DNA from 4 places in the Paenibacillus donghaensis genome. Region 3 is predicted to be linked to each of the others. Evidence: predicted binding sites of a transcription regulator. Region 3 holds the regulator's gene; each other region holds the start of a gene.
The links. The regulator Rex, encoded in region 3, represses fermentation and respiration genes when NADH is low (regulators of the CRP and FNR family bind a similar motif). The targets are predictions, from matches to a motif close to TTGTGAAATATTTCACAA.

Region 1: a site for Rex is predicted at 1,731-1,748, ahead of B9T62_RS33040 (phosphoketolase family protein). Genes of this name have one in related genera too.
Region 2: a site for Rex is predicted at 1,836-1,853, ahead of B9T62_RS31790 (cytochrome ubiquinol oxidase subunit I). Genes of this name have one in related genera too.
Region 4: a site for Rex is predicted at 1,734-1,751, ahead of B9T62_RS29650 (formate/nitrite transporter family protein). Genes of this name have one in related genera too.

Annotation. Positions count from the first base shown of each region.
Region 1 covers NZ_CP021780.1:7,268,280-7,271,441, reverse strand. The annotation lists gene B9T62_RS33040 (phosphoketolase family protein) at 1-1,544, opposite strand, end outside; gene B9T62_RS33035 (GntR family transcriptional regulator) at 1,795-2,517, opposite strand; gene B9T62_RS33030 (DUF3788 domain-containing protein) at 2,699-3,151, shown strand.
Region 2 covers NZ_CP021780.1:7,016,970-7,020,131, forward strand. The annotation lists gene cydB (cytochrome d ubiquinol oxidase subunit II) at 1-327, opposite strand, end outside; gene B9T62_RS31790 (cytochrome ubiquinol oxidase subunit I) at 317-1,720, opposite strand; gene B9T62_RS31795 (cold-shock protein) at 1,947-2,177, opposite strand; gene B9T62_RS31800 (cold-shock protein) at 2,343-2,543, opposite strand; gene B9T62_RS31805 (S1C family serine protease) at 2,831-3,162, opposite strand, start outside.
Region 3 covers NZ_CP021780.1:4,320,761-4,323,922, forward strand. The annotation lists gene B9T62_RS19875 (cell wall elongation regulator TseB-like domain-containing protein) at 1-57, opposite strand, end outside; gene B9T62_RS19880 (amidohydrolase) at 98-1,408, opposite strand; gene B9T62_RS19885 (redox-sensing transcriptional repressor Rex) at 1,395-2,060, opposite strand; gene dinG (ATP-dependent DNA helicase DinG) at 2,119-3,162, opposite strand, start outside.
Region 4 covers NZ_CP021780.1:6,545,337-6,548,498, forward strand. The annotation lists gene B9T62_RS29650 (formate/nitrite transporter family protein) at 803-1,630, opposite strand; gene B9T62_RS29660 (RNA polymerase sigma factor) at 2,081-2,578, opposite strand; gene B9T62_RS29665 (FAD-dependent oxidoreductase) at 2,901-3,162, opposite strand, start outside.

The sequences.
Region 1 (3,162 bases), 2.9 Mb from region 3:
TGATCAGTAGCTTTGCGCAGCCATTTGAAGTGCTGAGTAATCATCGAGTCCACGACACGCAGGAAAGCTTCATAGCTTGCAAAAAAACCATGACGTCCCGTCAACACATAACCTTCCAGCAACCCTTCCGCCTGATGCTCTGACAATTGCGAATCAATGACCCGGCCATAGGATGCCATGAATTCATCGTTAGGTTCGATAATTCGATCAAGCCATTGACGTTTGGTCACTTCAAAGACTGGACCCAAGCGGTTGGACATCGTCTCATCCGGGCCAAAAATCCGGAAATTCTTGTTCTCTTCATTAAGAAGAATAACCTCTTTCATATATTTACCGAGCACCGCCATATCCTGCGCTACAACTGTACCAGGTACGGAGTTATCAAGTGCATAGCTGCGGAAATCCGGCAGATTAAGTTCTTTAATGAGCTTGCCGGCATTGGTAACAGGATTCATCGCCATCCGTTTATCGCCAGTAGGCAGAATTTCGGCTATCTCAGCTTTCAGCGTGCCGTTGTCGTCGAATAATTCTTCAGGCTTGTAGCTGTTCATCCATTCCAGCAATGCAGGGGCGTGTTTCATATTATTTTGATCAACCGGAATCGGCACCTGATGGGCACGGAATGAATTCTCATTCGGCACATGATCCCATTCCTTCGGACCAGTCCAGCCTTTAGGGGAACGGAATACTAGCATCGGCCATAACGGACGGGTAGTATCCTTGTTCTCACGCGCATTTTTCTGAATGGCTGCAATTTTTTCAACAATCGTATCCAGCACCTTCGCCATTTCCGGATGCATATGCTCTGGATCTTCACCTTCCACGAAATGAGGCTCCCAGCCCATACCTGTGAAGTAAGCGGTAATCTCCTCTTTAGTCTGACGGGATAGAATCGTTGGGTTGCTGATCTTGAAGCCATTCAAATGCAGGATCGGCAGAACCGCACCATCTGTGATCGGGTTGATGAACCGGTTGGAGAACCACGAAGCAGCCAAAGGTCCGGTTTCTGCCTCTCCATCTCCGACAACAACCGCCGAGATCAAGTCCGGATAATCGAGAATCGCACCTACGCCATGAGACAGGGAGTAGCCTAATTCGCCGCCCTCATGAATTGATCCCGGAGTTTCGGGAGCCGCATGGGAAGCAACGCCACCTGGGAATGAGAATTGCTTGAACAATTTCTTCAGACCCGGGGTATCCTGTGTGATATGCGGGTAAATTTCGCTGTAGCTTCCATCCAAATACGAATTGGACACCATAACCTGGCCGCCATGACCTGGACCCTCAACGTAGAACATGTTCAGATCATATTTGTTAATAACACGGTTGAGGTGGGCATAAATGAAGTTCTGGCCGGGGATCGTGCCCCAGTGTCCGATCGGTTTCACTTTTACATCGGATTCCTTCAGGGATTCACGTAACAACGGATTGTCCTTCAGATACAGCTGGCCTACAGATATGTAATTGGTTGCACGCCAATAGGCGTCAAGTTTCGCTAAATACGTCTTAGATGAGTAGTTCGTTTCGATAACTGATAATCCCATTCCATCCACTCCCTAGATAATTTCTATGTTTTCTGACAAGGCAATTAGTTCTGCAAGTTCATCATACCTCTGCAGAAATTTAATTCAACCTTTTTGACAATTGATACGGTCCAATATTGTGAAATTTTGAACATAGTATGAAAATTGGAGAAAATTACTAACTAAAAAATGTTTATATTTATAAATATGTAAAATGTTTCACAGTAAAGAGCAAACAAAAAAAGACCGGGAACACTCCCCAGTCTTTAGATTATTGAACCGATACAAACGTATTAAATTTCAAATATTTATAATGGAACCGCATATGCGAGAACTCAAAGGGCGTGCCATTATCCAGGAAGAAGATCCCTTCCATGATGCCCACCGGTTCGTTTTCTTTCAGATGCAGCAGGTCTTGATCCTTAGCTTCCGAAGGCTCTGCAAAAATGGATAAAAACGATTTGGTGACCGCCAAATTACGCGATTCCTCCAAATAGTGAAAAATCGACCCCTCGATAATCGTCTGATTTAGATCCTGAACAATTTTGATCGGGATATAGCCGGTCTCAATCATAAAAGGCTCCTCATCGAACAAGCGCAAGCGTACAATTTTGTACACGAAATCATGCGGCTCCAGGAACAAATCCCGCTGCAGCTCCTCCGTCGGCTTAATGACCTCGAAATCCAGCACTTTGATCTTCGGCTTCTTGCCATGCATTTGGAAATTGTCGGTTACACCCAGATTGGAACCCTCGTAGTTAAAGATTGATTCATTTCTTATGTATAGCGGGTTGATAAAGGTCCCCGAACCACGTTTCTTAAAAATAATTCCGGAGTGTTCCATTTTGGTCAGCGCACGTTTAATGGAGCTGCGGCTAACCTGGTAGAGTTCACTGAGACTCCGCTCATCCGGCAATCTCATGTCGGCATACTGTCCTGCAAAAATTTTCATTTTGAGGTCATCGATAATTTGCTTGTAGACAAATGTTGTCATGTAATACTCCTTTTTCAGATCTGCCGACCATTCAAATTCCAATAATAAATATATCATAATAGTTACACGTAGATATAGTGGGAAATTTCATAACCTTATTCAGGTTAAGACGTTATATTTATACTAATACTAGTAAGCGAATTCCAGTTAAGATATCTATATGATCAAGGAGGATGGCCCAATGAACAACCCAAGATTATGTGATAAAGAAACTGTCCCTTCGTTTGAACTTATCTACTCCTATCTAGGTCCTCAAGCGACAGAAGCCTGGCTGCAGTTGACCCGTTTCGCTGAACAAAACTATGATCACGTATCCGAGTTGATTTTTGGCGGAAAAAATTATGGTTGGAATCTCAGGTACCGCAAAAGCGGCAAGACCTTATTCAGTATGTTTCCTGAGCAGGACCGTTTCACCGTTCTGCTTGTGTTGGGCAAAAAGGAGATTCAGGCCTACGAAGAAAGAATACATGAATTTGGGGAGTTTTTTAAACATGTATATGAGAGTGCCTCCCAATATCATGATGGAAGATGGCTATGGATTGGGATTGACTCTGTTGCGCAAATAAACGATATTGAAAAAATGATAATGATCAAGAGAAAACCTATTACTTCCGCAACAAAAAAACAATTATAGAACGTGAACTT
Region 2 (3,162 bases), 2.7 Mb from region 3:
CTGTGAGTCGCGTTTGCCTCTGAATTCAAAAGCCACCCCGCGCGCAATCAGCGCCAGCAGTGCGAACACAAACGGAATGTAGAATCCGCTGAACAGCGTCGCGTACCACTCGGGGAACGCTGCGAACATCGCACCCGCCGCTGTAATCAGCCAGACCTCATTAGCATCCCAGAACGGGCCGATCGAGTTGATCAGCACCCGCTTTTCACTGTCGTTTTTGGCCAGCAGCTGTGTCTGCATCCCTACCCCGAAGTCGAAGCCCTCCAGGAAAAAGAAGCCCACAAACAGCACCGCAATCAGCAGGAACCATAATTCATTAAGAGACATGTGGCCCGACCCCCTTGTTATACGGATCATGTGGCTGACCGTGATCTTGATCCATGTTGTACGGACCTTGTTTGATTACCTTAATGAACAAGCCAACCAATACGGCACCCAGAATCGCATAAATCGTTGTAAATGATATCACCGAGAATAGCACCTGACCGCTTGTAATATTAGGCGATACGCTGTCTTTTGTCTGCATCAGTCCGAATACCGTCCAAGGCTGACGGCCAATTTCAGTCATAATCCAGCCTGCGGTATTAGCAATCGGTGGAAGCAGCAGCCCCCACAGCATAAAGCGCATGAACCAGGTATTCGGACGGTCCATCTTTTTGCGCCACATCAGATACATCGCATACAAGCCAAGCACAATCATCAATGTACCAGCCAGCACCATAATCCGGAAGCTCCAGAACGTCGTGCGCACGGGCGGGATATAATCTCCCGGTCCATATTGCTGTTCATATTCTGCCTGCAGCTGATTCATCCCTTTAACTTCACCGGAGAACTTGCTGTACGACAGGAAGCTCAGCATATAGGGAATTTGGAATTCGTTAGTGTTTACTTTGTTGACCGGATCTATATTAGCCCATACGGTCCAAGGAGCCGGATCACCACTTTTGCCCCATAGTGCTTCAGTGGCTGCCATCTTCATCGGCTGGGTCCCAACCAGGTATTGTGCCTGGGCATGTCCGGCTACTGCCACACCAATAGAAGAGATAATCCCTACAATAGCTGCAATCTCGAACGATTTTTTGAAAAAAGAAACCTCCTGCTTCTTCAGCAGCTTATACGCGCTGATCCCCGTCACCAGGAATGCGCCTGTGGCATAAGCCGCCAGCACCGTATGCGGGAACTCGACCAGCAGCTGGCCGTTCGTAATGAGCGCGAAGAAATCATTCATCTCCGCCCGCCCATTATTAACCGCGAAGCCAACCGGGTGCTGCATGAAGGAGTTCGCCACCAGAATCCAGAAGGCCGACAGCATCGTGCCGAAGGCTACCAGCCAGATCGAGAGCAGATGGACTCTTTTGGACACCTTATCCCAACCGAAGATCCACAGCCCGATAAAGGTAGACTCCAGAAAAAAAGCCAGCAGCGCTTCTATTGCCAGCGGAGCCCCGAACACATCTCCTACGAAACGCGAATAGTCCGACCAGTTCATCCCGAACTGGAATTCCTGCAGAATCCCTGTTACTACACCGACTGCAAAATTGATGAGAAACAGCTTCCCCCAGAATTGCGCCATTTTTTTGTATTCCTCATTGCCTTTTCTAACGTACATGGTCTCCATAATCGCAATCAGGAGCGCTAGTCCAATGGATACCGGCACAAAGAAATAGTGAAAAATCGTCGTCGATGCGAATTGAAACCGTGACAGCATGACTGTATCCATATTTCTCCCCTTCCTGTTCCCTCAATTCAATAGATCTATTCTGTCAAAAATTCGAGGGAGTAAGTGTGATATATGTCACAACAAACAGGGCTTTCAGGGCTTAAAAACAATAAATTTGTGACAAATATCACAATATAGCGTTAGAATGCAAAAAAAATAAGACGGTTTTCCCGTCTTGGATTGGTTCTTGATGCTATAGCAAGCTTTATGCGTTAAGGTCTTATCATCAGGTAATCGAGATACCCTTCTTCAACGATTTGAGGTCGCCATTAGAATTGAGCAACAGCGGAAGCATCTTCATGCTACGTTCCATAGGAGAGTGACAGAGACGACAAGAAGGCGCATGTTCAAATGCGAAATTATCCCTCATCCATCCATTACAACCCTCATTGGTACAAGCCCAGATTGCAGTATTTTCTTCCGGTATTTCCTCCAAAGGTTTCTTCCGGTAGTTCATTGCCGTTCCTCCTTCCTTTATGTTCCAAAGGTAAACGTCGAATCCAGTCGTAATTCGTCTTTCTTTTCTTGAAATATCAGGAAGTTAATCCAAGATGTTCATCTATTTGATATTATAAAAAAAGACCGTCCCGACTTAAAAAAGCAGGGACGGTATCTTCTATTATTACAGTTTTACAACGTTTTCGGCTTGTGGTCCGCGGTTGCCTTGAACAACGTTGAATTCAACGCGTTGGCCTTCGTCCAAAGTTTTGAAGCCGTCGCCAGTGATTGCGCTGAAGTGAACGAATACGTCGCTTCCGCCTTCAACTTCGATGAAACCGAATCCTTTTTCTGCGTTGAACCATTTAACTGTACCTGTTTGCATGTGTGTTACCTCCACAAATTTAAATTAATATGTTCTTTTTATCTTCAAACAAAGAAAAAATTCACACATTGAGAAAGGTTGTATTTCTGAATCGACAGCCCTTTTCAATGTCAGAATTAGGTATCAATTGTATGAATGTTTTCATATTACCACACCTTTATAACAAAGGCAAGCTTGCTTATCCGAATTTAACCTTATTTCCCCTGAAAAGGCTGACTTCCCAATGTAAGGGTTATCAGCCTCCTTCTCCGTGACTGCTGTACTAGTATATGCGGCCTTTACAGCATTTATTCCTCGGGTTTCTCAAGAAGTTTTACGGTAACCTGCTTGACTTCTCCGTTGCGGTAAAATGTGATCTTCAGCTCGTCGCCAATCTTCGTTTTGTCGTATAAATATTTGCGCAGCTGCAGTGTAGAATGTATTGGCTGATTGTCAAACTTGGTAATCACATCATTAAGCTGCAGGCCGGCTTCCTTGCCCGGACCCACGGCATCCAGTACCACTACGCCGTCTGTTACGCTGGTTGGCAGATTCAGCTCCTTGCGCTGATCCTCTGCAAGCGGCACATACGGGTTGTTAAGATCTATCGAATATACACCCAGATAAGAACGGGCGATTT
Region 3 (3,162 bases):
TACCAGGAGCACAATCAGTACCGATCCCAGCAGGATCCATTTTCTCCTTTTCTTCAAGGTACAGCTCCCTTTCTTACAGCCTTATACGGCCTCTTAGTTATCGTTTCAGCAGACTCTCGAAGGTCTCCTGTGCCTTGCGGCGGATGGCTTCCTCATCTAATGTCAGGCAGGCGCCATGCTTCACGACCTGCTTGCCGTCCACCCAGACATGCTCCACGTCCCTGGCACTCGCGGAGTACACTGCATGCGAGAGCAGGTCACTGTGAGGCAGCAGATGCGGCTGATCGATATCCAGCGCAATGAAGTCGGCCTTCATTCCCACCGCAAGCCGGCCCACATCCTTCAGGAACAAAGAGGCTGCACCATATTCCGTCGCCATACGCAGCGCCTCCGGGGCCGGAACCGCCGTCGGATCGCCGCTGATGCCTTTATGAAGCAGCGCCGCCAGGCGCATCTCCTCGAACAGATCGAGGTTGTTGTTGCTTGCCGCACTGTCTGTGCCCAACGACACCTTGACGCCTGCCTGCTGCAGGTCGACCACCCGGGCGATTCCGCTCGCCAGCTTCAGGTTGCTGCCAGGATTATGGGACACGCCGACTTCATGGCGGGCCAGAATGGCGATCTCCTCGTCATTCAGATGAACGCCGTGCGCCACTAGTGAAGGGCGGGTGAAGAGGCCCAGCTTCTCCAGATGCTGCACAGGACGCAGACCGTATTCCGCGACATTCTGCTCGACCTCACGTTTCGTCTCCGACATATGCGTATGCATCGGCAGATCATAATCATGCGCCGCCTGCACAAACTTCATGATATAATCCGGCGGACAGGTATACGGCGCATGCGGAGAGAGCATCGTCGTAATCCGTCCGCCCGCCGCACCGTTCCAGTCACGGGCAAACTGCACCGCTCCAGCCAGCTTGCTGCTCTGCTCTTGCGGAGGGCAATGGCCCAGGACACCACGCGTCAGAACCGCGCGGATACCCGACAGCTCCGCCACTTCAGCTACGCGGTCCATATGGATATACATATCAAGGAAGGTTGTAGTCCCGCCTTTGAGCATCTCCAGAACGGACAGAGAAGTGCCCCAGTATATATCCTCGGCAGTAAATTTTGCTTCCATCGGCCACATTTTGTCCCTCAGCCATACCTGCAGGGCAAGATCGTCGCCATATCCGCGCAGCAGCGACATCGCCGCATGACCATGCGTATTGACCAGGCCTGGCAGAAACAACAGCCGGCTGCCATCCACAATAGTTGTTGTACCGGCTCCGGCTTCAGACCAAGGCTCATCTGTACCTATGTAAGTGATGGTGCCGTCTTCTATACTCATATATCCTTGCAGAACCGGTTTCTCCGCTCCCGGAATCAGAAATCGTCCGTTTCGGATGAGCGTCCTATTGCTGCTCATTGACCGGCACCTCTTCCGCATCTTCCTTTCCGTCATGCAGATAATAAGCCAGACTCTGCAGGTCCGTTGTGAAATCCGCGGCATGAATCCGCACGTTGGCCGGGGTTCTGAGGATTACCGGAGCGAAGTTAAGAATCGCTTCAATTCCGGCTCCGACCAGGATATCCGCCACATTCTGTGCTTCCGTATCCGGTACTGTAATAATTCCGATGCGGATACCCTGGGCGCGGATGGTACTATCCAGCTCTTCCATCGGCTGCACGGTCAGGGAGTTGATGTTCTGCCCGATCTTGGGCGTATAGGAATCGAACACCGCCGTAATCTTCATGGTATCCTTCAAATATGCATTGTAGTTGGACAAGGCGTGGCCCAGATTACCGGCCCCCACCAGCGCCACATTGATCTGCTGGTCCAGCTTGAGGATATGACGGATCTTCTCAATCAGGTAAGAGACATCATAGCCAATGCCTTTGCGGCCAAAATCGCCAAAATAAGCCAGATCCTTGCGGATCTGGGCCGGGTTGAGATCCAGCTTCTGTCCCAGCTCCTGGGACGAAACGGTAGCGATCTCGCGTTTCAGGAGATCGTTCAGGAAACGCAAGTATACAGGCAGTCTGCGGACCACCGCCTCTGATATTTTATCCGATTTCATGTGTTCTCCTCCTAAATTATATTGGGTACAACAGTTAAACGTTAGGAGTAGTGCGGCGTCAGCTGACGCCGCCTTCCTCCAGCCACTCGGCGATGCGGGGAACCATCTGATCTGTCCGCATATGCTCCATCTTCGGGCCGGGCAGTGAATATAAGAAATACTTGCCATAATAGGACTCAATGACTCTCGTATCATAAACAATGACAATGCCGCGGTCCTGTGCGGTCCGCACAAGTCTGCCGAAACCCTGCTTGAAGCGGATAACCGCCTGGGGAACGGACAGCTTCATAAACGGGTTCTTCTTCTGGGCCTGCAGCAGCTCCGCTTTGGCTTCAGCAAGCGGATGATTGGGCGGCTGGAAGGGCAACCTTACGATGGCCAGACAAGTCAGCGCCTCTCCGGGAATATCCACGCCTTCCCAGAAGCTGCTGGTGCCCAGCAGCACCGAAGCCGAGCTGTCCTGGAAACGGCGGATCAGCTTGCTGCGGCTGCCACCCTCCACGCCTTGCCCCAGTACACTGATCTCCTTGGAGGCCAGCGCCTCCTTCAGCGGATCATACACCTGACGCAGCATCCGGTAGGAGGTGAACAAGACCATCATCCGCCCTCTGGTAGCTTCTGCCGCTTCAGCCAGCGACTGTACCAGGGTATTCACGAAGCGCGCGTCTCCCACGCTGCCCTTGACGCTTGGGAAGTCACGCGGAATAACCAGCAAGGCCTGCTCGCGGTACTTAAACGGCGAAGGCAGCAGCACGGTCTTCAGGCGTCCTTCCTCTGCCGTCTCGTTCAGACCCAGATTATCGATCATGAACTGGAACGATTTGTCCACCGACAAGGTGGCAGAAGTCAGCACGATGCTCTTCTTCTTATCGAAGAACAGCTCCTTCAGCTGGGAGCTGACGTCTACAGGCACAGCGTACATCTGCAAGGATTTGCTGCGGTAGTTTCCGTTCGCTTCCAGCCAGTAGACGATGTTGTCATCGTTCAGCCCCATGAAGAAACGCACCTGCTCCCGGATTCCAGCCAGATCCTTGAACAACCCGCTGATATCCGTGACCAGCCCGTCGGCAGAGGACTGCCCCTCCTGCTCGCGCATGTCGCT
Region 4 (3,162 bases), 2.2 Mb from region 3:
TACTTTCACCAGATGTTGGTGTATAGGGTCAATTGCAGCCAAAAATCTCAAGCTCTGCTTCAGGTTCTTTGTATACTTCCTCCTCATCTTCTGGTATGCGTTTTCGCACTTATTTGCTCTAAAACGGAAAAAAACGGCTAATTAGATGCAGATTCGCAACTAATTCGGTGGATTGGACTGATGTGGCAATCAGACGCTTAGTCTTTGATACTCCTATCCTACGGGGTCCTAAGCAGTAATAATGCCTCTAATTCCATATAACGAGTGGATTTCGCAAAACTAAGGTACAGAATTGCCTCTATTCGCAGCTCAGCTCACCGCTGCTCCACTCGCGCAAACCTTTGTGCAACTTGTTACTTTTACTGCCTTTAAGTCGGGAGGACGCTATCTCGCGCGTCAACCAAAAATCATAAAATAAATACTCAACAAGTAGAAACGGCTTCGCCGTCCTCTGCAAGAGGCGGCATCCGTTTCTGCGAGAAATAGAAGGATAAAGCATCAGGTGAAACTCATACTTTCTTATATTTCAAGTAGAAACGGCTTCACCGTCCTCTGTAAGAGACGGTGTCCGTTTCTGCGAGAAATAGAAGGATAAAGCATCAGGTGAAACTTATACTTTCTTATATTTCAAGTAGAAACGGCCTCGCCGTCCTCTGCAAGAGGCGGTGTCCGTTTCTGCGAGAAATAAAAGGATAAAGCATCAGGTGAAACTTATACTTTCTTATATTTCAAGAAGAAAACAGCACCCTGCTGTATCTCCATCGGTACAACTTGGAGTCGCAGGGTGCTGCTCTATGACCGTTTACGCGTGTTTCTTCACACCTTGGTTGCTTATAGTATCAACCGATTGAATCGCAGCCGGAGCATTCCGCAGATAGGCTACCCAATAAGCCGCGGCTACGAATATGGCTCCGCCTGTCAGATTGCCCAGCCAGACCGGAACGAAGTTTTCGAAATATTGCCCCCAAGTGAAATATCCCTCAAAAATTGCTGCCGGAATCAGGAACATGTTGGCTACAACGTGCTGAAAGCCGATGGCTACGAAAGCCATGGTTGGAAACCAGATACCGAGAATTTTGCCGCTGAAGTTATCTGCCCCGTATGACAGCCATACAGCCAGCGCGACCAGCCAGTTACAGCCGATACCCGATACAAAGGACTGAAGGAAATCCGCTTCAATCTTGTGCCCCGCCATGTCGACCAGCTTCTCCAGATATACACCCTCTGCGGTCAGGCCCACAACATGCCCGAAGAAATAAGCTACGAATAAAGCCCCTGCCAGATTGCTGATTGTGATCAGCACTAGATTCTTGATAACCTCCAGAAATGTAATCTTCTTCGCGATAAAAGCAAGCGGCACCGCCATCATATTGCCTGTCAGCAATTCGCCTCCGGCCAGCAGCACCAGAATCAGACCTACCGGGAATAAGGCTGCCCCGATAAAGTTGGAGATAGACCCCCATTCTGCAGGTGCTCCGGCAATAACACGGATATCCAGCAGAAATCCGAGCGCGATAAATGCTCCTCCCAGAAAGCCCAGAATCAGTACGGCGCTGAGCGGATTATGGGCCTTCTTAATCCCATTCTCCACCGTCACTTCGGCAATCTGTTGCGGTTTGTTATAAGCCATGGTTCCTATCCCCTTCATCTATTTACTTCAAATTTGTTCCTTTATGCCATTGTAGCGCGTCAAATAGCACATTTACGTGATAAATATCACTCTCATAAAACCTAAGTGAAAGTTTTCACTGACATGTCAAATTTACTGATATCCCGGCATTAAGCTAATCGGGCAGGATACCTACAATGATTCTACTCGAAAAAAACCCGCCCTTAGGACTGACTAAAAGGGGCGGGTCAAAAGATTAAAGACTACCTTCATGTATTAGAGTTTAACTTCTTCATTCCGGCTGGGATCGCTGTATTTATAGATTTCAGGGTTCAGTTCTTATACCACTCCGGAGATTCAAATTGAAATAAATGCTGATAACTTTCGGGATCTCCTTTCAAATTCCAACCCCCAGTGATTGTTTGATCACCTATAACCAACTGTGCAGTATTATAATGGACAATTCCTTTTTTAAGCGAATCTTGTTCGTCTATTAGAATTTGGATATCCAAAGGAGTAACCACCAGCTGATCTAAAGTTTGCAGTTCCTTCGGGTATGTTCATCACTTTTGAGATCTCGGGTACAGTCAAATCGTTTATAAAACGAAGGACCACTACCATTCTGATTTTGTCGGGGAGCTTACTGTATAATCCTTGCAGTTCTTTTTTAGTTTCCCGCCGATTTAAACGTTCTTCTACAGGATTGGAATCCTGAGCCCTGGATAGTAAATAATTGCTTACTTCTTTCATCAGTCCTGCTTTACGCCTTTTAAGAACACTGTTACACTCATTCGAAGCAATTCGCAGAATCCACGATTTCAGGTTCCTTACTTTTGATCGATCAGCCAAGATAACTTTGACAAATACCTCTTGGCAAGTATCCTCTGCATCCGCCTGATTTTTCATCAAATAGTAACAAAAATAATATACTTGTTCTTTATAGCGTTCGAATATTTCACGGTCAGTCATGCTGCTGCACCCCCTTTTTGCTGTTCTCATCTATAAGACTAATACTGGCATATAATCGTTCATTTTTACGGGAAACAAGTGGAAACGTCGTCGTCCTTTTAAAAGGACGACGACGTTTCAGCGAGAAATAGAAGGATAATTGATGGCGTGAAACCTATAAATTCTTATATTTCGAAATAAAACAGCGGCAGTCCAGGACTTTACTTTCTCGTCCATGGCTGTCGCTGTTTTATTGGGGTTACTCTAATATTTGCCTTGAACACCAACCCGGGAGTCCATCAAAGATGGCTCCGGCTTGGGGCTTGACTGCTTGCGTGTTGGATTATACTGTTACAGGCACTTTGCGCTCTATTGTCTTCGGCAGTGCGGCAAGTCCGGCTGTATTCAGGAAGTTCCATGGCTTGTTGTAATGCGGCTGGAAGAAGAAGTCGATGAAGGCCAGTTGGTCGACCGTCATTTTATTCTGGATGCAGACCGAAACCGTATTGACCGATTGCGTCAGATCCATCTTGGACATAATCTGCGCACCCAGCACGCGGCGGGTAGCACGGTCATAAACCACCTTAAGCTGAACCTGTTCAAAG